DNA from 3 places in the Enterobacter sp. N5-15 genome. Region 2 is predicted to be linked to each of the others. Evidence: predicted binding sites of a transcription regulator. Region 2 holds the regulator's gene; each other region holds the start of a gene.
The links. Region 2 encodes Fur, which represses iron uptake genes when iron is present. Its sites were predicted from a motif close to ATAATAATGAGAACNACTATCAA; they were not measured.
Positions count from the first base shown of each region.

Region 1: exbB (tol-pal system-associated acyl-CoA thioesterase) is a predicted target of Fur. The motif match lies at 1,532-1,554, and genes of this name have one in related genera.
Region 3: AC2TE5_RS16145 (Nramp family divalent metal transporter) is a predicted target of Fur. The motif match lies at 862-884, and genes of this name have one in related genera.

Region 1 is NZ_CM170150.1:4,098,798-4,106,641, forward strand. Features, by position in the region: gene AC2TE5_RS19280 (methyl-accepting chemotaxis protein) at 1-35, opposite strand, end outside; gene exbD (TonB system transport protein ExbD) at 309-734, opposite strand; gene exbB (tol-pal system-associated acyl-CoA thioesterase) at 739-1,470, opposite strand; gene metC (cystathionine beta-lyase) at 1,723-2,910, shown strand; gene yghB (DedA family general envelope maintenance protein YghB) at 3,054-3,713, shown strand; gene AC2TE5_RS19305 (AraC family transcriptional regulator) at 3,762-4,661, opposite strand; gene yqhD (alcohol dehydrogenase) at 4,857-6,020, shown strand; gene dkgA (2,5-didehydrogluconate reductase DkgA) at 6,126-6,953, shown strand; gene AC2TE5_RS19320 (YgiQ family radical SAM protein) at 7,038-7,844, opposite strand, start outside.
Region 2 is NZ_CM170150.1:1,326,957-1,334,800, reverse strand. Features, by position in the region: gene potE (putrescine-ornithine antiporter) at 1-106, shown strand, start outside; gene pgm (phosphoglucomutase (alpha-D-glucose-1,6-bisphosphate-dependent)) at 210-1,850, opposite strand; gene seqA (replication initiation negative regulator SeqA) at 1,875-2,423, opposite strand; gene ybfF (esterase) at 2,607-3,380, shown strand; gene ybfE (LexA regulated protein) at 3,509-3,796, shown strand; gene fldA (flavodoxin FldA) at 3,952-4,482, shown strand; gene fur (ferric iron uptake transcriptional regulator) at 4,774-5,220, shown strand; gene chiQ (ChiQ/YbfN family lipoprotein) at 5,313-5,639, opposite strand; gene chiP (chitoporin ChiP) at 5,687-7,084, opposite strand; gene glnS (glutamine--tRNA ligase) at 7,531-7,844, opposite strand, start outside.
Region 3 is NZ_CM170150.1:3,411,905-3,419,748, reverse strand. Features, by position in the region: gene AC2TE5_RS16150 (NupC/NupG family nucleoside CNT transporter) at 1-574, opposite strand, end outside; gene AC2TE5_RS16145 (Nramp family divalent metal transporter) at 924-2,162, shown strand; gene AC2TE5_RS16140 (DUF2502 domain-containing protein) at 2,196-2,546, opposite strand; gene mgrA (L-glyceraldehyde 3-phosphate reductase) at 2,674-3,672, opposite strand; gene ipdC (indolepyruvate decarboxylase) at 3,858-5,516, shown strand; gene AC2TE5_RS16125 (ion channel protein) at 5,517-6,752, opposite strand; gene glk (glucokinase) at 6,958-7,844, shown strand, end outside.

The sequences.
Region 1 (7,844 bases), 2.1 Mb from region 2:
GGCGCGTGCGGATACAGCCATGTCATCGTAGCCATAGGGAGTCTCTTGCTGTGCAGGTGAAAAGATCCTTCGAAGAAGGTCTGTTTTTATTATCTTTTTTAAGCGTAGTGGGGATATTCCACGACGCCATTTCAGCAAACGATATATTTTAATGGCGCAGCCGAATACTGATATTTACTTAACTATCAATGGATTATTAATTATGGCTTTATTGATAAATAAATATGAAGAATGGGGATATACAGCAGAAAATAATAACGATTTAACATAGCAACAAACAAAAAAGCCGGCTTTCGCCAGCTTCTTTATCACTTCGAGGCCGCTTTCTCTTCGCCGACCAGTCCAATCTTCAGGTAACCCGCCTGATGCAGCGTGTCCATTACCTTCATCATGGTTTCGTAATCAACGGTTTTATCCGCACGGAAGAAGACCGTGGTGTCTTTCTTACCGCCCGTAAGCTGCTCCAGCGCCGGGATGACAGAGTCGGCCGTCACCGGGTCGTTCCCGAGGAACATGGATTTATCCGCCTTCACCGACAGGTAGATAGGCTTCTCCGGGCGCGGCTGGGGCTGGCTGGAAGAGGCAGGCAGATTGACCTTCACATCCACCGTCGCCAGCGGCGCAGCCACCATGAAGATAATCAGCAGAACCAGCATAACGTCGATAAACGGCGTCACGTTGATTTCATGCATTTCGCCGTTATCATCCAGATTTTCGTTTAGACGCATCGCCATACAATCAACCTACGCGCAGTTTGGACGCCGCGTGCACCGGCTTAACCGAGCTGGCATTCAGGTCGAGATCGCGACTTTGCAGCAGCAGAACCTGCGCGGCAACGTCACCCAGCGTGGCTTTGTAGCTGCCAATCATACGCGCGAAGATGTTGTAGATAACCACCGCCGGGATAGCGGCAACCAGACCGATCGCCGTCGCCAGCAGCGCTTCCGCGATGCCCGGTGCCACCACCGCCAGGTTGGTGGTTTGGGTCTGCGCGATGCCGATGAAGCTGTTCATGATGCCCCAGACCGTACCGAACAGGCCGACGAACGGCGAGATCGCACCGATGGTCGCCAGATAACCATTGCCGCGGCCCATGTGTCGGCCCACGGCCGCAACGCGACGCTCCAGGCGGAAACCGGTACGCTCTTTGATGCCTTCGTTATCTTCACTGCCAGCGGAGAGTTCCAGCTCGTTCTGTGCTTCATTAACTAACATGCTGGTCAGGCTTTTCGCGTGGAAGGATGAGGTCATATCAGAAGCCTGATCCAGAGAGCGGGCTTCAGCCAGCTGCTGCTGTTCGCGCTTAAGGCGACGCTTCTGCGAAAGCAGCTCGGCGCTTTTGCTGAAGAAGATAGCCCAGGTGACAACGGACGCCAGAATCAGGCCGATCATCACAATCTTAACCACGATGTCAGCATGCTGATACATGCCCCAAACGGAGAGATCCGTCTGCATCAAATTATTACCCACTCTGTATCTCCAGGACGCAAATCACAAAATCTGAGCGTAATAATATCAAAACGTCGTCGAATTGATAGTAGTTCTCATTAGTATTTGCATGGTGCCGTAATTTTCGCTCACTTTCCTTGCGCTTACGCAGTAAAAATTTCTTATGCGGTTTTTTGCTAATATTTTCTGCTTATTCGATAAGCCTCCGGGTGCAGTTTTTTCCAATCGTGGTAGTCTGGACGTCCAGACGTATAAAAAACAGGGTTAGCGAACATGACAAAAAAGCATCTTGATACCACGCTGGTACAGGCAGGACGCAGCAAAAAATATACGCAGGGATCGGTCAACAGCGTGATTCAACGAGCCTCCTCGCTGGTGTTTGATACCGTTGAGGAGAAAAAAATCGCCACGCGCAACCGCGCGAAAGGCGGGCTGTTTTATGGCCGTCGCGGCACGCTAACCCATTTTTCTCTGCAGGAGGCGATGTGCGAGCTGGAAGGCGGCGTGGGCTGCGCGCTGTTCCCGTGCGGGGCGGCTGCAGTCGCCAACACCATTCTGGCGTTTGTGGAACAGGGCGATCACATCCTGATGACCAACACCGCCTACGAGCCCAGCCAGGACTTCTGCACCAAAATTCTCAGCAAGCTCGGCGTGACCACCGGCTGGTTCGACCCGCTGATTGGTGAAGGCATTGCCGAACTTATTCAGCCAAACACGCGCATCGTGTTCCTGGAATCTCCGGGGTCACTCACCATGGAAGTTCACGACGTGCCGGCAATCGTGAAAGCCGTGCGCAGCAAAGCGCCAGAGGCGATCGTGATGATAGACAACACCTGGGCGGCAGGCGTGCTGTTTAAGGCGCTGGAATTCGACATTGATATCTCGATTCAGGCGGCGACGAAGTACCTGATAGGCCACTCTGACGGCATGATTGGCACTGCGGTCTCCAACGCGCGCTGCTGGGATCAGCTGCGTGAAAATGCCTACCTGATGGGCCAGATGGTGGACGCAGACACGGCCTACATGACCAGCCGCGGTATCCGCACGCTGGGCGTTCGCCTGCGTCAGCACCATGAAAGCAGCCTGAAAGTGGCCGAATGGCTGGCGCAGCATCCGCTGGTTGAGCGCGTTAATCACCCCGCGCTACCGGGCAGTAAAGGCCACGAATTCTGGCAGCGTGACTTTACGGGCAGCAGCGGTCTGTTCTCGTTCGTGCTGAAAAAAAGGCTGAATAACGACGAGCTGGCGAGCTATCTGGATAATTTTACCCTCTTCAGCATGGCCTACTCCTGGGGCGGTTTTGAATCCCTGATCCTGCCTAACCAGCCGGAACAGGTTGCGGCTCTGCGTCCCGGCGGAGAAGTGGACTTCAGCGGTACCCTGATTCGACTGCATATCGGTTTAGAAAATGTTGACGATCTGATTGCCGATTTAGCAGCAGGGTTCGAGCGTATCGTGTAGAGTGCTGGCTGAAAATGTACTCCCTGGACGCTTTTGTGGACACCGCAAGCAGAAAAGTCTGCATGAGTTGCGCCCGGGATCAAACCCGACGGGCGAATAAGGGAGTACAATAGCGCTATATCTGCTGTTCCACAGGAAAGTCCATGGCTGTTATTCAAGATATTATCGCGGCGCTCTGGCATCACGACTTTGCCGCGCTGGCGGATCCTCACGTCGTCGGTATCGTTTACCTCGTGATGTTCGCAACTCTGTTTCTGGAAAATGGATTACTGCCAGCCTCTTTTTTACCCGGTGACAGCCTGCTTTTACTTGCCGGGGCGTTAATCGGGAAAGGCGTCATGGACTTCACGTCAACGATGGTTATTCTCACCTCCGCAGCCAGCCTGGGCTGCTGGTTGAGCTATCTGCAGGGCCGCTGGCTGGGGAATACCCGCGTCGTGAAAGGCTGGCTGGCGCAGCTACCGCATAAATATCATCAGCGTGCGACCTGCATGTTTGACCGGCACGGCCTGCTGGCGCTGCTGGCCGGGCGTTTCCTGGCGTTTGTTCGCACGCTTCTGCCTACGATGGCGGGCATTTCCGGTCTGTCGAACCGCCGCTTCCAGTTCTTCAACTGGCTGAGCGCCCTGCTGTGGGTGGGTGTGGTCACCACGCTCGGCTACGCGCTGAATATGATCCCCTTTGTGAAACACCACGAAGATCAGGTGATGACCTTCCTGATGGTGCTGCCGATGTTCCTGCTGGTCGCGGGACTGGTGGGGACTATTGCGGTAGTGATTAAGAAGAAGTACTGCAGCGCATAATTCAACAAAGCCGGGTGACGCTATCGCTTACCCGGCCTACATTTCCCGTCAGGCTCCCTGCATCGTTCGGATGCGTGATGCATCTTCTCCCGGCGTAACGCCGAAATAGCGCTTAAACTCCCGACTGAACTGCGACGCGCTTTCGTAACCCACCCGCATTGCCGCCGCGCTGGCCTTCATGCCGTCGTGGATCATCAGCATCCGCGCCTTATGCAAACGGTAGGTTTTGAGGTACTGCAGCGGCGAGGTGCTGGTCACCGATTTAAAATTATGGTGAAACGCCGAGACGCTCATGTTCGCTTCCGCCGCCAGCTGGTCGACGCTGAGGTTTTCCGTGTACTGGCTTTCGATACGCTTGAGCACGCGGCTTATCAGGCTGAAGTGGGTCTGTCGGCTCACCAGGGCTAGTAACGCCCCGCCCCCCGGGCCCAGCAGCACATGGTAGAGAATTTCACGGATAATCTGCTTGCCCAGAATACGCGCGTCCAGCGGCCTCTCCATCACGTCCAGCAGACGCTCAATGGCGCAAAGGATCTCTTCCGACAGCGTCGCCGAGTTAATCCCGCTCGACGCCATCGAAGGCTGGAAGAACTCGTCTTCACCTATCTCCATCAGCAGCTCCTGCAGCTGAAGAATATCGACGTTGACGCGTATACCGGCCAGCGGAACGGCCTCTGTCGCGAAGGTTTCACATTCGAAGGGTAAAGGTACCGTCAGAAGCAGGTATTCATTGGTGTCGTAGCGGAACACGCGCTCGTTGATATAGCCAATTTTATGGCCCGAGAAGAGAAAAACGATGCCCGGCTGGTACATGACCGGCGTGCGCGTTCCGGGCTGCGTGCCGTAGAGCAGGCGAATATCAGGAAGCAGGCCACTGACGCCATTTTCGTTATCTATCAGTCTTTTAATCTGCGTAGTGAGCTGATGGCAGATCGCTTCACGGTTCATATTACGTTACTCCGGGTACGGTTTCCGACGTTGACAGTGTGCGTGCTTTTCCGCGCTTTCTCCAGCGCTCTGTAGAAATGGGCAAGACATCGGCAGGAATGTGCATTGAGAGGATAGCCCCGGGCGGCCACAATGTGCAGCATCAGGTAGCCCTCTGCGCCACCACGGTTTTTCACCCACTAAAGGGAACGAGCAATGAACAACTTTAATCTTCACACCCCCACCCGCATTCTGTTTGGTAAAGACGCTATCGCCGATCTGCGCGCGCAGATCCCTGCTGACGCCCGCGTGCTGATCACCTACGGTGGCGGCAGCGTGAAAAAAACCGGCGTGCTGGATCGGGTTTATAGCGCGCTGGACGGTCTGGACGTGCGTGAGTTTGGCGGCATCGAGCCAAACCCGTCTTACGAAACGCTGATGAACGCGGTGAAAATCGCCCGCGAAGAAAACATCACCTTCCTGCTGGCCGTCGGCGGCGGCTCCGTGCTGGACGGCACCAAATTCATCGCGGCGGCAGCGCACTACGCTGACGGCATTGATCCGTGGCACATCCTGGAAACCCGCGGCAGCGACATTAAAAGCGCCATCCCGATGGGCTCCGTGCTGACCCTGCCAGCGACCGGCTCTGAATCCAACAAGGGCGCGGTGATCTCCCGTAAAACCACCGGCGACAAACAGGCCTTCATGAACGAACACGTTCAGCCCGTGTTTGCCATTCTGGACCCGGTTTACACCTACACCCTGCCTGCGCGTCAGGTGGCTAACGGCGTGGTCGACGCCTTTGTTCACACCGTTGAGCAGTACGTCACGTATCCGGTCGATGCCAAAATCCAGGATCGCTTCGCGGAAGGCATTCTGCTGACGCTCGTCGAAGACGGCCCGAAAGCGCTGCAAGAGCCGGAAAACTACGACGTTCGCGCCAACGTAATGTGGGCCGCAACGCAGGCGCTGAACGGCCTGATCGGGGCTGGCGTGCCGCAGGACTGGGCCACCCACATGCTGGGCCACGAGCTGACGGCAATGCACGGTTTGGACCACGCTCAGACGCTGGCCGTTGTGTTGCCTGCCCTGTGGAACGAAAAACGCGACACCAAGCGCGCCAAGCTGCTGCAGTACGCCGAACGCGTGTGGAACATCACCGAGGGTTCTGACGATGCGCGTATTGATGCCGCCATCGAAGCAACCCGCGACTTCTTTGAAGGTCTGGGCGTGCCAACGCGTCTGTCCGGCTACGGTCTGGACGGCAGCTCCATCCCTGCCCTGCTGGCAAAACTTGAAGAGCACGGCATGACCCACCTGGGCGAGCACGGCGACATCACGCTGGACGTGAGCCGTCGCATCTACGAAGCGGCGCGTTAAGCGTTTTTGCCCTCCCGACTTTCGTTTTTTGACATTTCGTCCAGACTTAATGCACACCCCATCGCCGGGGGAACCCTCCGGCGATGCGCACCTGAAGGAGGAAAAATGGCAAACCAAACCGTAATCAAGCTGCAGGACGGCAACGTGATGCCCCAGTTGGGGCTAGGTGTATGGAAAGCCGGTAACGACGAGGTCGTCTCCGCCATTCATAAAGCCCTGGAAGTCGGCTATCGGTCCATTGATACCGCTGCCGCATACAAAAACGAGGACGGCGTGGGTAAGGCACTGGCCAGCGCTGGCGTCCCCCGCGATGAGTTATTCATCACCACGAAACTGTGGAACGACGATCAAAAACGCCCCCGCGAAGCCCTGCAGGAGAGTCTGGAAAAGCTCCAGCTCGATTTCGTCGATCTCTGGCTGATGCACTGGCCGGTTCCGGCTATCGATCACTACGTTGATGCCTGGAAGGGGATGATTGAACTGCAAAAAGAGGGGCTGGTGAAAAGCATCGGCGTCTGTAATTTCCAGGTTCATCACCTGCAGCGGCTGATTGACGAGACGGGCGTCGCGCCGGTGATTAACCAGATCGAGCTGCACCCGCTGATGCAGCAGCGCCAGCTTCATGCCTGGAACGCCACGCATAAAATCCAGACCGAGTCCTGGAGCCCGCTGGCGCAGGGCGGCGAAGGGGTGTTTGATCAAAAGATTATCCGTGAGCTGGCGGATAAATACGGTAAAACCCCGGCGCAAATCGTCATTCGCTGGCATCTGGACAACGGCCTGGTGGTCATTCCGAAATCGGTCACGCCATCGCGCATCGCCGAAAACTTCGACGTCTGGGATTTCCGACTGGATAAAGATGAGCTGGGTGAGATTGCGAAGCTGGATAAGGGCAAGCGGCTTGGGCCGGACCCGGACCAGTTTGGCGGTTAATTGCGTAAAAAAGCCGGGTGGCGGCTTCGCCTTACCCGGCCTACGTGTCTACACAAAAAACCCCGGCTTGCCGGGGTTTTTTATTTATGCTTTGCGCTTCACGGGCTTCTTCACACTCGAATTACCGTTCGAACGCTGATGCACAATCGGCGTGTGCTTGGTCAGCGCCGGGCGCGTATTGCGGTTCTGGCGACGCGCTTCGCGCATCTCATCCAGCGTCGGGGCCGGTACCAGGCAGTCGCGGCGCGAGCCGATCAGGTGTTTTTTACCCATCTCTTCCAGCGCCTGACGGATCAGCGGCCAGTTTTTCGGATCGTGATAACGCAGCAGCGCCTTGTGCAGACGACGCTGTTTATCCCCTTTCGGCACCACCACCTCTTCACTCTTGTAGCCAATCTTACTCAGCGGGTTCTTGCCGGTGTAATACATGGTCGTCGAGTTGGCGAGCGGTGACGGATAGAAGTTCTGCACCTGATCCAGGCGGAAGCGACGCTGCTTCAGCCACAGCGCCAGGTTCACCATGTCTTCATCGCGCGTGCCCGGGTGGGCGGAAATGAAGTACGGGATCAGATACTGCTCTTTGCCCGCCTGCTTCGAATAGGTGTCGAACAGCTCTTTAAAGCGATCGTAGCTGCCCATGCCCGGCTTCATCATTTTCGACAGCGGGCCTTCCTCGGTGTGCTCCGGCGCAATCTTCAGATAGCCGCCGACGTGGTGCGTCGCCAGCTCTTTGATGTAGCGCGGATCTTCCACGGCGATGTCGTAACGCACCCCGGAAGCGATGAGGATCTTCTTGATGCCCTTCAGGTCACGCGCGCGGCGATAGAGGTTGATCGTCGGCTCATGGTTGGTGTCCATGTGCTCGCAAATGCTCGGATAGACGCAGGAGAG
Region 2 (7,844 bases):
ATCCGGCCAGGAAGCGATGCTGTATGGCGCGATGGTGACCTTTATGGGCTGGACGCTGTACGGTCTGGTGTCACCACGGTTTGAATTGAAGAACAAGCACAGTTAGGTAAAAGCAAAACGGCAACCCTGAGGTTGCCGTTTTTAATGTTTTCTCCCTCTCCCTGTGGGAGAGGGCCGGGGTGAGGGCACCAGCCCGCACCAAACACCACTTACGCGTTTTTCAGCACTTCGCTGACAATCTCTACCGCTTCTTTCTCAATCTGCTGACGGTGCTCAGCGCCGAGGAAGCTTTCGCAATAGATTTTATACGCGTCTTCCGTACCGGATGGACGCGCGGCGAACCAGCCGTTCTCGGTCATCACTTTCAGACCACCAATGGATGCGCCGTTGCCCGGTGCTGCCGTCAGACGGGCAGTGATCGGATCGCCCGCCAGGGTGCTTGCGCTGACCATCTCCGGAGAGAGTTTGGACAGGGCTGCTTTCTGAGCTGACGTCGCGCTAGCCTGAATACGGTTATAGCTTGGTGCACCAAAGCGTGCCGCCAGGTCATTGTAATGTTCCTGCGGGTTCTTACCGGTGACCGCGGTGATTTCCGCCGCCAGCAGGCACATGATGATGCCGTCTTTATCGGTTGACCATGGCGTGCCGTCGAAACGCAGGAAAGATGCCCCCGCGCTCTCTTCACCACCAAAACCGAAGCTGCCGTCGTGCAGACCATCAACGAACCATTTGAAGCCCACCGGCACTTCCACCAGCTTGCGGCCCAGCGCCTCGACCACGCGGTCGATCATCGCGGAGGACACCAGCGTTTTACCGACAGCCACCTCTTTGCCCCACTGCGGACGGTGCTGGAACAGGTAGTTAATCGCGACGGCCAGATAGTGGTTCGGGTTCATCAGCCCGGCAGGGGTGACGATACCGTGACGGTCATAATCCGGGTCGTTAGCAAACGCCAGATCGAATTTATCACGCAGCGCCAGAAGGCCCGCCATCGCGCACTCGGAGGAGCAGTCCATACGGATCGCGCCGTCTTTGTCCAGGTGCATAAAGCGGAAGGTCTGATCGACGTGATCGTTCACGATGGTCAGATCCAGCTTGTAATGCTCGGCGATACGTTTCCAGTATTCGATACCGGAGCCGCCCAGCGGATCCACGCCCAGCTTCAGGCCGGCTTTCTGGATGGCCGCCATATCAACGATATCCGCCAGCCCTTCCACGAACGGCTGAACCAGATCCTGCTCTTTCACGTGACCGGACGCCATGGCGGCATCCAGAGAAATGCGCTTCACGCCTTTCAGACCATCAGCCAGCAAGGCGTTCGCACGATCTTCCACCACTTTTGTGACGTTAGTGTCGGCCGGGCCACCGTTAGGCGGGTTGTATTTGATACCACCGTCTTCCGGCGGGTTGTGGGATGGCGTGATAACGATACCGTCAGCCAGCACGCCACCTTTTTTGTTGTGCACCAGGATGGCGTTAGAGACCGCAGGCGTTGGGGTGAAGCCGTTGTTCTCCTGAACAATCACATCAACGCCGTTTGCCGCCAGCACTTCCACCACAGAGATGAACGCCGGTTCAGACAGGGCATGGGTATCTTTCCCCACGTAGCACGGACCGGTAACGCCGTTTTTAGCGCGCTCTTCCGCGATGGCCTGAGCAATGGCCAGAATGTGCGGTTCGTTAAAGCTGTGGCGCGCCGCGCTGCCGCGGTGACCGGATGTACCAAACTTCACTGCGTGTTCTGCGTTGCCCACGACCGGTTTCAGCACGTAATACTGCGCGGTCAGCTGAGCGACGTTAATCAAATCGCTTTGTTGTGCAGGTTGGCCTGCACGGCTGTGATTTGCCATTACCGGGTCCTTCTGATGCAAGGGTTAAATTGTACCGCAAACCTTTTCAATCAATTCCGCCGGGAACTGCATGGACTGCATGATGTGTTCAATCATGCTGCACTTGCGGCCCGTATTGGTATTGGTGATCACCCAGTACGGGGTGCCAGGAACATGTTTGGGCTTGGTTTGATTGCCATTTTGCAGCAGCGTCTGCTCGTCGCCCGCGAAATAGACGCGAGTACGGCCGTGAAGCGACTCGGTCGCTTCAGCAAACGCTTTGTTATCCAGTGAATAAAGTGTAGACAGCACCAGCATAAAGCGGTTAACCGCCTTTTTCTGCTCCGCGTATTCATCGGAGAGCAGCAGCTCGCGCATCGCGCGCACTTTATCTTTTGCCGGTGTCACGGCAGGTTTTGCTTGCGCAACAACGCTTGGCTGAGACACGACATCTTTGGTGACTGGGGTAGCAGGCTGTGAAGCGGCGGAAATTTTAAGCATGCGCCGTAAAATGTCGGACGCGCTCTCCCCGATATGCCGCGTCTGGCTGGCAATATACTGATAGAGTTCGTCATCAACTTCGATTGTTTTCATCTTAATCCAGTGCGATATCTTATCTGAATACAAGTCATTGGGATTATAAGGTCAAATCCCAACAGCGGATAGCGTCAAACCAGGTTGGCGGCAAAAGTCAGATTAAACTGGAACCTTGCAGCCGGGCGGCAGAATGGTCAACATGATACCCTAACCTGACATACGTAAAAAAAGAACTTTGCCATGAAATTGAATACCCGAGCGCAAACTGCACAATCGCAGAACAATAATTCTCCCATCGTACTGGTTCACGGGCTTTTTGGCAGCCTGGATAACCTGGGCGTGCTGGCGCGCGATCTGGTTACCGACCACGATATTTTACAGGTCGATATGCGCAATCACGGTCTTTCCGGGCGTTCCGACGAGATGACCTACGCGGCGATGGCGCGGGATCTGCTGGATACGCTGGATGCACATAGCCTGCAAAAGGTAACGCTGATCGGGCATTCAATGGGTGGCAAAGCAGTGATGGCCCTGACGGCGCGGGCCCCGGAGCGTATTAGCGGCCTGGTGGTGATTGACGTCGCGCCCGTGGATTACGATGTCCGCCGTCATGACGAGATTTTTGCCGCCATTAATGCGGTCACAGAAGCGGGTGTCGCGACACGCCAACAGGCGGCTGCCGTCATGCGTGAGCATCTTGATGAAGAAGGCGTCGTGCAGTTCCTGCTGAAGTCGTTTGTTGACGGGCAATGGCGTTTTAACGTGCCGGTGCTCTGGGACCAGTACAACAACATCGTGGGCTGGGAAACCGTCCCCGCCTGGCCACACCCTACCCTCTTTATTCGCGGCGGAAACTCTCCTTACGTTACCGACGCGTACCGCGACACGCTGCTGGCCCAATTCCCGCAGGCTCGCGCCCACGTGATTGCCGGTGCCGGGCACTGGGTGCATGCGGAAAAACCGGATGCCGTACTGCGCGCCATTCGCCGCTATCTCGCTGATACTGCAAATTGATTAAAAAGAAAGCGACTGGAAGGCTGTGGGCTTCCAGTCGTTGGCGTGCCGTTTTTGGTGATGTATGATGGCGCGCTTATCGCCCGGGCATTAGCAGGGCGGCGTGTTTCCCCCGAAGTCTCTGAATCATGGCCAAAGAACAAACGGACCGTACGACACTAGATCTGTTCGCGAATGAGCGTCGCCCGGGACGACCCAAGACGAATCCGCTTTCGCGCGATGAACAGCTGCGTATCAATAAACGCAACCAGCTTAAACGCGATAAAAATCGTGGGCTTAAGCGTGTCGAACTGAAGCTTAACGCCGACGCCGTCGATGCGCTGAACGAGCTGGCTGACGCGCGAAATATCAGCCGCAGCGAGCTCATTGAAGAGATGTTGCTCGTCCAGCTTGAGACGTTACGCAGCCAGGCATAAGTCTGAAAATCCCCTTTATCGCCCTTTTCATGTAGCACAGAGTGCAGTCCTGCGCGATAGCTGTTTCCGCAGGGTTGCCAGTTCTGCTATTATTGCCCTTATCCGTGGCCGAATTGCGCCACCATACTATTAAGTTTCAAGAGGTTATTTTACTCATGGCAATCATCGGCATTTTCTTTGGCAGTGATACCGGCAATACCGAAAATATCGCAAAAAACATTCAAAAACAGCTCGGTAAAGACGTTGCTGATGTGCATGACATCGCTAAGAGCAGCAAAGAAGATCTGGAAGGCTATGACATTCTGCTGCTGGGTATCCCAACCTGGTACTACGGTGAAGCCCAGTGCGACTGGGATGATTTCTTCCCGACGCTGGAAGAAGTGGACTTCAACGGTAAGCTGGTGGCCCTGTTTGGCTGTGGCGATCAGGAAGACTACGCCGAATACTTCTGTGACGCGCTGGGTACCATCCGCGATATCATTGAGCCGAATGGCGCGGTTATCGTAGGCCACTGGCCGACCGCCGGTTACCACTTCGAAGCGTCTAAAGGCCTGGCCGATGACGATCACTTCGTGGGTCTGGCTATTGACGAAGACCGTCAGCCAGAGCTGACGGCAGAGCGCGTTGAGAAATGGGTGAAGCAGATCCGTGAGGAACTGCACCTGGACGATATTCTGAACGCCTGATTTTTATCGCGGCGCAGCGGCGGCTGCGCCCGTGCTCCAGGTCAAACCGATTAAATTAATCGCTACAATCTTTTAACTTTTTCGCCCAGACCTGTACAATGTCTCCCTGATAAAGTGTGGTTTTCCATTGAGCAAGTTTGTTGGTGATACCCCATTTTTATAAGCATATTTTGCCTGAGACTTGCAGTTTTCATTTAGCCATGGCAGTTCTATAATGAGACGCATTATCCCAGGTGCATTTTCTGTCACTTCCTACAGAAGTGAATCGTTTAGCAACAGGACAGATTCCGCATGACTGACAACAATACCGCATTAAAGAAGGCTGGCCTGAAAGTTACGCTTCCTCGGTTAAAAATCCTTGAAGTGCTTCAGGGTCCAGACAATCACCATGTCAGTGCGGAAGACCTCTATAAACGTCTTATCGACATGGGTGAAGAGATTGGGCTGGCTACCGTCTATCGCGTGCTGAACCAGTTTGATGACGCGGGCATTGTTACCCGTCATAATTTCGAAGGCGGTAAATCTGTTTTCGAACTGACCCAGCAGCAGCACCACGATCATCTGATCTGCCTCGATTGCGGCAAGGTCATTGAATTCAGCGATGATTCCATTGAATCACGCCAGCGTGAAATCGCGGCGCGTCATGGCATCCGCCTGACGAACCACAGCCTGTACCTTTACGGTCACTGCGCTGAAGGCGACTGCCGCGAAGACGACCACGCGCACGACGCGAAATAAGCGAGCGTTCATACTCTGAGCCAGCCGCAAGGTTGGCTTTTTTTTGCCTGAAAAAAGCCCGGTGGCGCTGCGCTTACCGGGCGTAAAGCAACTTATTTATTGTTATTGCGTATCTCGTTCCAGATCTTATCGCAACGCTTCGCCACTTCCTGATCGTTACCGGTTTTACGCGCCTGAATGCAGGCCTGGTAATCCATCACGCGGACGTTCTCCTGCGTAGCGAACTGCTCGTGCGCTTTCTCTTTCTTCAGCACGTTCAGCACGCTCTGACAGGCTTCAATCTTCTCCGGCGAACCTTCCGCAGTATTAATACAGGCGCTATACGCCTCCTTCAGACGGGTGTCCTCTTTCGGCGCCTGTGTCTGAGCACACGCCACCAGCCCTGATGCCAGCAACGCGACGATTACGATTTTTTTCATCATGTGCAGTCTCCATACCGGCGGGACTCAGCCCGCCGGTGCGTTCATCAGAAGATGGTGAATGGGGCGATAACCATGAATTTCACGTCACGTTCATCCTGGAAGATGTTGCCGTAACCGCCCGCATAGCTCGGGATATCGGAGTGGTTGTCATACTGGGTGAAGTGCAGTTTGAACATCGTGCCTTTCGCGCGGCCATCCTGCAGGGTATAGATAGCATCGAGGCTGTAGGAAGACTCTTTCAGGCGATAGTTGGGATCGTAGTATGCGTCCGGGGTTGCCATATCGGCAGGTTTTGCGTCCCAGGCGTAAGCGTAAGAAGCGCCCACCGCCCAGCCAGGCAGGTTCCAGTTTTTCAGATCATACATTGCGCCGAAGAAGACCGCTTTCTCGCCGTCGGCGTTGAAGTCGGAACGGTTATCCCACCAGATATCAAGACGACCGTTGGAGGAGGCGTAGGTCGGCGTCATACGCTGCAGGAAGTAGCCCTGCTGCCCTTCCGCCTTCACCCATGTGCCTTCCAGACGCAAATCAACCTGACCGACCTTGTAGCCGAAGGTTAACGCCTGCAGCCACGCGGTGCCGTCATAAATGTCATTGACGCCGCCGTTACTGACTTTATCGCGCGTACCGTAGAACTGATAGCTGGTGCTCAGCGGGCTACCCGCGACATCGAATTTATAGCTGGCCTTGGCAAAATACTGATCGATATAGCCCTGTGCCTGACCAAATGCCGCTTCAAGCACCAGATCGTTTTTGAAATCGTACTTCGCGCCCAGCGAGTGCAGGTAATCGACTTTGGTTTTTTTATCGTTCTGGTAGAACTTGTCCATCTCGATGTGCCACGGCGCTTTGTACTCGTTGGTCCACATATAGGAGAAGCTCAACGCACCCGCATCACCGTAGTCAAAGTTAGCCCCGGCTTCCGCACCCTGATAGGTACCCGGCATAAAGCTCCAGTGCGGCGCTAACAGGGTCTGGCCAGTTGGCTGAATATAACCACCGCGCGCCCATACCGGGCCGTATTTAAATTTCGCAGCGGCTTTGTAAAGGCTGATACCGCTCTTATCGCCGGACCAGTCTTCTTTATACGCTTTGTTACTGGAGGAGAAGGCGATTTCATTCGGGTGGCCGCTGTCGCCGTTTTCCGCCATTTCAATCGCGGTGAACGCAGCGATATCCAGACCGAACATATCCGCGGCATAGCCTGACTGGAAGTCCAGGTTGGCGTTCCAGGTGGAGTGCGAAAGGTTGGTTTTATATTTATCTTCAGTGACGTCTTTACGGTCACGTTCACGCTGCCAGTAATAAATACCGCCCGTGAGGGTAGAATCGTCGATGAAGCCTGCCGCTTTCGCCTCTGGTGTCACCACCAGGCCCGACATTGCTGTCACACCGGCAATAGCCAGCGCCAGCGCACTACGTTTGCCACTGAACGTACGCATAGATTATTCCTCTTTGACGAATTAAAACGCCTGAAACGGCGTAAATAAAAAAGACCAAATGGTCAGGGGTAGTTTTAAATACCCTCGAATTAACTACCGTCTTTAGGTTATTTTTCGCGACGCGAATTATCAATGCTTTTTAGCGGACAAAAGTCAGGATTATGACGAAGTGCACATAATTGGTAGTGATTTGTAACATTTGCAGAGAGGCGAGCAATGGCGGGGAATTATCAGGTATTTCAGTGGCTAGACGTGGGTTCTCTTTCTTTTTTTACCACCTTTTTGATTTTCGTAATGACACAAACTTTTTTAAAAAAAATAAGTAGCACCTCATTGACCTGATATTTTCATGGCACCTCTTTAAGCCCTGGCTTAATACCCTGATCGTTAAATAAAAAAACGCCGCATAGTGCGGCGTTTGTCTCTCATTGACCAGAGCAGCAATATTATTCGCCGATCTTCGTCCAGGTATCACGCAGGCCGACGGTACGGTTAAATACCGGTTTTTCCGCCGTACTGTAACGGCTGTCCAGGCAGAAGTAACCTTCACGTTCAAACTGGAACGCTTTGCCCGCTTCAGCGGCTTTCAGAGAAGGCTCCGCATAACCCTGCTTGATCACCAGAGATTCCGGGTTGATGGTCGCCAGGAAGTCTTCCGCCGCACCCGGGTTAGGCACGCTGAACAGACGATCGTACAGACGAATTTCTACCGGCAGCGCGTGGGAAGCGCTCACCCAGTGAATAACGCCCTTCACTTTAC
Region 3 (7,844 bases), 2.1 Mb from region 2:
TTGGCTCCAGCATGGTCATATACGCGCCCACGATAGACATGGAAACGGTAGACATTGCGGTTGCCGCCATGGTGTACATGCGGTTGCGGGACATTTTGCCGAGAATATCTTTATACGCGATGAAGTTCTCAGACTGACCGAGGATCAGGGAACTGACGGCGTTAAAGGATTCCAGCTTGCCCATGCCGTTCACTTTGGATAACAGGAAGCCAATTCCACGAATAACGAACGGCAGAACGCGGATGTGCTGCAGAATACCGATCAGCGCGGAGATGAAGACGATTGGGCAGAGAACCTTCAGGAAGAAGAACGCCAGACCTTCGTCGTTCATTTTACCGAAGACAAAGTTGGTCCCTTCGTTGGCGAATCCGAGCAGTTTTTCGAACATTTCGGAGAAGCCTTTTACGAAGCCGAGGCCTACGTTGGAGTTCAGGAAGAACCACGCAAGTAAAACTTCAATGACCAGCAGCTGGACAACATAACGGATACGAATTTTTTTGCGGTCTGTGCTGACCAGCAATGCAAGTGCAGTAACGACAACAAGTGCCAGGACAAAATGAAGGACGCGGTCCATATTTGCTCCAAATATGAGGCAGGTTTAATTTTCGTGCACATTCTATGTAACAAGCGAAAAGAAAACGAGATCGAGGACACACTATAGTTACATCCTGTGACGAGTCTCAAAAATAGTGATCCACAATACATTTTTGTTATGTTAGGTAAATGAGTGAAAAGTTAAGTTTGTGTGCTAGTCTTCACAAAAAGCGCGCGCGATTTCAGTTTCTGTTAGATCGCCCCACTTACCCGCCCGCCTATCGTTCAAAGCTATCAGAGAAATCACTGTAAACTTCACAAATGATCTTGATAATCATTCTCATTTTGATAGCATTAAACATAGCAAAGGCTATATTTCAGAGGCAGAAATGACAAACAGTCGCGTAGAGGGTAGCAGTGGCAGGGCCGCGCGCAAGCTGCGGTTCGCATTAATGGGACCTGCGTTCATCGCTGCCATTGGCTATATCGATCCAGGTAACTTTGCGACCAATATTCAGGCCGGGGCCAGCTTCGGCTATAAGCTGCTGTGGGTGGTCGTCTGGGCTAACCTGATGGCGATGCTGATTCAGATGCTCTCCGCAAAGCTGGGGATTGCCACGGGCAAAAACCTGGCGGAGCAAATTCGCGACCATTATCCGCGTCCGGCCGTCTGGCTCTACTGGGTTCAGGCTGAAATCATCGCCATGGCCACTGACCTAGCTGAATTTATCGGCGCAGCGATCGGCTTTAAGCTGATTCTGGGTGTGTCGCTGTTGCAGGGGGCGGTACTGACCGGGATTGCCACTTTCCTGATCCTGATGCTGCAGCGTCGGGGCCAAAAGCCGCTGGAGAAGGTCATCGGCGGTCTGCTGCTGTTTGTTGCGGCGGCCTATATCGTCGAGCTGATTTTCTCACAGCCGAATCTGGCGCAGCTCGGTAAAGGTATGGTGATCCCAAGCCTGCCAACGTCGGAAGCGGTATTCCTGGCCGCCGGGGTATTGGGGGCGACCATCATGCCGCATGTGATTTACCTCCACTCCTCGCTGACTCAGCATCTGCACGGTGGGACGCGCAAAGAGCGTTACTCCGCCACCAAATGGGACGTGGCAATCGCCATGACCATTGCGGGGTTTGTCAATCTGGCGATGATGGCTACCGCAGCCGCGGCTTTCCACTTTAACGGTCATACCGGTATTGCCGATCTCGACCAGGCCTATCTCACGCTGGAGCCGTTACTGAGCCATGCTGCCGCCACGATATTTGGTCTCAGCCTGGTGGCTGCCGGTCTCTCTTCGACGGTGGTGGGCACGCTGGCAGGCCAGGTGGTGATGCAGGGATTTGTTCGGTTCCATATTCCGCTGTGGGTTCGTCGCTCTGTTACCATGCTCCCGTCATTTATCGTGATTCTGATGGGGCTCGACCCAACGCGAATTCTGGTCATGAGCCAGGTGCTGCTGAGTTTTGGTATCGCGCTGGCGCTGGTGCCGCTGCTGATCTTTACCAGCAACAAAACCCTGATGGGCGAACTGGTCAACTCAACGCTGGTGAAACGGACCGGGTGGGCCATCGTGGTGGTGGTGGTGGCGCTGAACCTGTGGCTGCTGATTGGCACCGCGTTGGGACTCTAAAAGAAAAAGGAGCCGGGAGGCTCCTTTTTGCTGTTAGTCGTCATGACCGTGATGGCCATGTCCGTGACCTTTGCCGCGACCCCAGCCGCCGCGACGGTCGTCACGATCGTTCCAGCCTTCACGGTAGCCGCGCTCATAGGCGTTGTCTTTATACCAGCCGCGGTGTCTGCCGTTATCGTGTTTCCACCAGCGGTCTCCGCGCCACTCATAGTGACGGTTCCAGTAGTCACGGTCGCGCCAGTAGCCACCGTCCCAGTATCTGCCGTAGTCGTCACGATCGCCAATTTGTAATTTTACTGATGGCAACAGGGTGATTTCGCCCGCAGTGGCGATCAGCGGGGCTGAAGCCAGTAATACCGCTGCAAGAATCAGTGACCTGAACATACTCTTTCTCCTTCACGATCGGGGCCTTTGTTGGGCCTGTTAACGCAATATTACGAGTTGGTAAAGCCTCGTTTCATCGCCTCAACTCCGAATTCCTGGGTGAGAGCACTTTTTGCTAAAAGCGGTATTATTTTGAGCTGCTCAGAATCCCTTCTATACGGGTCAGTTCTTCCGCAGAGAAATGGCGGTTTTCCAGCATGCCCACGGCGTCATCAATCTGCGCCGTTTTACTTGCCCCAATCAGCACTGACGTCACCGTCTCATGGCGTAATACCCAGGCCAGCGCCATCTGGGACAGCTTCTGGCCGCGCTCTTCCGCCATGGCGTTCAGCTTTCTTACCTTCTCCAGCTTCTCTTCGGTGATCTGGTCAGGGTTAAGGAACTGACTGCCGCTTGCCGCGCGTGAGTCTGCCGGAATGCCGTTCAGATAGCGGTTGGTCAGTTGCCCGCCGGCCAGCGGCGAGAATGGAATACAGCCAACCCCTTTTTCCTGCAGCACGCTCAGCAGTCCCGATTCCGGCGCACGCTCAAACAGAGAGTATTTCGGCTGGTGGATCAGGCAGGGCGTACCGAGATCGTCAAGAATATCAATCGCCTTGCGGGCCAGTTCAGCAGGGTAGTTGGATAACCCGACATACAGGGCTTTTCCCTGGCGCACCACATGGTCAAGCGCTTTCATGGTTTCCAGCAGAGGCGTTTGCGGGTCAGGACGGTGGTGATAGAAAATATCCACATACTCCAGCCCCATGCGCTTCAGGCTTTGATCCAGGCTCGCCAGCAGATATTTGCGTGACCCCCAGTCGCCGTACGGACCCTCCCACATGGTATAGCCCGCTTTGGTGGAGATGATTAGCTCATCGCGCCAGGGCAGGAAATCCTCCTGCAAAATACGGCCGAAATTACGTTCGGCAGAGCCGGGAGGCGGACCATAGTTGTTGGCAAGGTCGAAATGCGTAATGCCCAGATCGAACGCGCGTTGTAAAAGTTGACGGCTGTTTTCGATAAGCGTGGTGTCGCCAAAATTATGCCACAGCCCAAGCGAGATGGCGGGCAACGTGAGCCCGCTTTGGCCGCAACGGCGATACTCCATTGTCCGATAACGATTTTTGTCCGGCTGATAACCCATTCTTGTGACCTCTGGCGCTGAAGAAAAAAATCTGTGTATGCGTTTACATTAACGTGAAAAAAAGCAGCATAGCGCAGCCTTTTTTGTAAAGCATTCTTTCCATGCCCTACTTATCGCCAATTCTGGACAGTCATCACGCTTATTTAATACTCAAGGTGAGGTCAACATTAGAAGGATACCTGTTTATGCGTACCCCATACTGCGTCGCCGATTACCTGCTGGACCGTCTTACAGATTGTGGAGCCGATCATCTGTTTGGCGTGCCGGGCGACTACAACCTGCAGTTTCTCGACCATGTGATAGACAGCCCGGATATCTGCTGGGTGGGCTGTGCTAACGAGTTAAACGCCTCCTATGCCGCGGACGGATATGCCCGATGTAAGGGCTTCGCCGCGCTGCTAACGACATTTGGCGTAGGAGAGCTAAGTGCGATGAACGGCATTGCGGGCAGCTATGCCGAGCACGTTCCGGTGCTGCATATTGTGGGCGCGCCGGGTACGGCGTCACAGCAAAGAGGGGAACTGCTGCACCATACGCTGGGCGACGGTGAGTTTCGTCATTTTTACCATATGAGCGAACCCATCACCGCTGCACAGGCGATCCTGACCGAACAAAACGCCTGCTATGAGATTGACCGGGTGTTAACTACCATGCTCCGGGAACGTCGCCCCGGCTATCTGATGTTGCCCGCCGACGTGGCTAAAAAGGCCGCCACGCCGCCTGTAAACGCTCTCACTCTCCGGCACGCGCATGCCGATAGCGCCTGCCTGAAAGCGTTCCGGGATGCCGCAGAGAACAGGCTGGCCATGAGCAAGCGTACTGCGCTGCTGGCCGATTTCCTTGTCCTGCGCCATGGCCTGAAGCATGCCTTGCAGAAATGGGTTAAGGACGTGCCGATGGCGCACGCCACCATGCTGATGGGCAAAGGCATATTTGACGAGCGTCACGCCGGCTTTTACGGCACCTACAGCGGTTCGGCCAGCGCCGGCGCGGTAAAGGAGGCGATTGAAGGGGCAGACACGGTGCTGTGCATCGGCACGCGATTTACCGATACCCTGACCGCCGGCTTCACGCATCAGTTAACCCCGTCACAAACAATTGAAGTTCAGCCTCATGCCTCACGCGTCGGCGACGTCTGGTTTACCGGCATCCCCATGCTCCAGGCAATCGAAACGCTGGTGGAGCTGTGTAAACAGCACGTGCACGATACGCCGCTACCGGCCTCTCAAAGCGCGATGGCCTATCCGCAGCCGGATGGCTCGCTGACGCAGGAGAATTTCTGGAAAACGTTGCAGACGTTTATCCGCCCGGGAGACATCATTCTTGCGGATCAGGGAACCTCTGCCTTCGGCGCGATCGACCTTCGTCTTCCGGCTGACGTGAATTTTATCGTCCAGCCGCTGTGGGGATCGATTGGCTACACGCTGGCGGCGGCATTTGGCGCGCAAACCGCCTGCCCGAACCGGCGCGTGATTGTGCTGACGGGGGATGGCGCGGCGCAGCTCACCATCCAGGAGCTTGGCTCGATGCTGCGGGATAAACAACACCCCATCATTCTGGTCCTTAACAACGAAGGGTACACGGTGGAAAGAGCGATCCACGGGCCGGAGCAGCGGTATAACGACATCGCGCTATGGAACTGGACGCAAATCCCGCAGGCCCTGAGCCTTGATCCTCAGGCCCAGAGCTGGCGAGTCAGTGAAGCGGAGGAGCTGGCGGACGTACTGGAAAAAGTCGCGCACCACGAGCGGCTCTCGCTGATTGAGGTGATGCTGCCGAAAGCAGATATCCCACCGCTGCTGGGGGCGCTTACCAAAGCGCTGGAAGCGCGCAATAACGCCTGATCACTTGTCGTTTCGCCAGGCCATCATCATCGGTTTGCCCGCCAGCAGGAGCCAGGCGGGCAACATCACGATACAGAGCAGGGGGAAAAGCGTTGAATCGGGTACCACCACCGCCGCCATAAACAGGCTGAGCCAGGCGTCGCGCGTGACCACCAGAACCAGCCCCAGAATAGAGCAGGAGACGGTAATGGCCGCTGGCACCGCATCGACATGTTCGTGCAGCATCAGCCCCAGCGCTACGCCAACAAAGACCGCCGGGAAGATGCGTCCACCGCGGAAACCGCAGGCTGCAGCCACCACTAGCGCGGCAAGCTTGATCACGGCAAACAGCAGATAGTCGGAGACGCTGAACACCTGGCTGAAGGCCAGCTGCTGCATCTCGTCCAGACCTTTGAACAATGTCACCGTCCCGCCGATTGCCCCTAAAATACCGAGGATCAAACCGCCAGCCCCCAGGATTAACACCGGGTGTTTCAGCTTATGCACCAGCCGGTGCAGGCGGGGAAGACACCATACCGCGACCATCCCCAGCGCGATGGCGATGGCGACGACGATGGCGCCGCTGAAAATATCGGCTATCTGCATCTGGCCGTAGTGGGGGAGCGAGAGTGAAAAATGGGGATGGAAAAACAGGCTGGTCGTCAACGCCCCCGCGGCTGCGGCCATCAGCGGCGCAAACAGCTTATCCCACAGCGGGACGTCGTTATTGCTGCTGAGCGTCTGCGAAAAGATCAGTGCGGCAGCGACGGGCGTGCCGAAAAGCGCTCCGATGGTGCCTGCGGAGGCGAGAATGGTCCAGTCCAGCGCGCCGACGCGGGGCAAAATGCGTGAACCGAGGAAAACCGCCAGGCCAATATTCACCGCCATAATCGGATGCTCAGGCCCCAGGCTAACGCCGCCCGCCAGACCGATAATCAACGCGATAATCAGCCCCGGCAGTGCCGAAGGGGAAACCGGGGCGCCAATCAGCGGTTCCTGCGCCGGGTCTGGTCCGGCATGGCCGGGACTGAAACGGATCACCAGGCCCACCGCAATACCGGTCAACGTCAGCATCATGACGACCCAGGCAGGAGAATCTGCAGTGGCCCCCAGTTTTGCCGGAAGCGCTGTCCATAACATTGTTTGCAGCACCGACGCGACTTTCATCACGACAATGAGCACCAGGCTTGAGGTCACGCCAATGATTAACGCCGGAATGGCCAGTAACAGCATGGTTCTGGCTCGCGGGTGGAGCATGATGATTTCCTTGTACAAAACGGTATTACGTTACTTTGCACATTAAGCTTTATGGCAATAGTGCAAAAGGTGCTGAAACGGTAAAGTTATTCTGTGACGAAGATCGATAATCCATGGGCATTCACCTTACGGCCGTTGTTGTTATCACGCCTTGAATTTACAGTGTCCCAAAGATTTATTCTGACTTTAGCGGAGCAGTAGAAGAATGACAAAGTATGCTTTGGTAGGTGATGTGGGCGGCACGAACGCGCGCCTCGCATTATGCGATGTAAGTAGCGGTGAGATTTCCCGGGCGAAAACCTACTCAGGGCTGGATTATCCAAGCCTTGAGGCCGTTGTCCGCGTCTATCTGGACGAGCATCAGGTAAGCGTTGAAGACGGTTGCATCGCGATTGCCTGCCCGATAACCGGCGACTGGGTCGCAATGACCAACCATACCTGGGCATTCTCCATCGCAGAGATGAAAACAAACCTCGGTTTTTCGCATCTTGAAATCATCAATGACTTCACCGCGGTGTCCATGGCGATCCCGATGCTGAAGCCTGAGCATCTGATCCAGTTTGGCGGCGCTGAACCGGTCGAAGGCAAGCCGATTGCGGTTTACGGGGCCGGTACCGGCCTCGGCGTTTCGCATCTGGTGCATGTTGCCCAGCGCTGGGTGAGCCTGCCGGGTGAAGGCGGCCACGTAGACTTTGCGCCAAACAGCGAAGAAGAGGGCATTATTCTCGAAGAATTACGCGCTGAGATCGGCCACGTCTCCGCCGAGCGCGTTCTTTCAGGTCCGGGGCTGGTGAACCTCTACCGGGCGATTGTGAAATCTGACGGTCGTCTGCCGGAAAACCTGCAGCCGAAAGACGTCACCGAACGCGCGCTGGCGGACAGCTGCATTGACTGCCGTCGTGCCCTGTCGCTGTTCTGCGTGATCATGGGACGTTTTGGCGGCAACCTGGCGCTAACGCTGGGCACCTTCGGTGGGGTCTATATTGCGGGTGGGATCGTACCGCGCTTCCTCGACTTCTTTAAAGCCTCGGGCTTCCGCGGCGGGTTTGAAGATAAAGGGCGTTTCAGAAGCTACGTGCAGGACATTCCGGT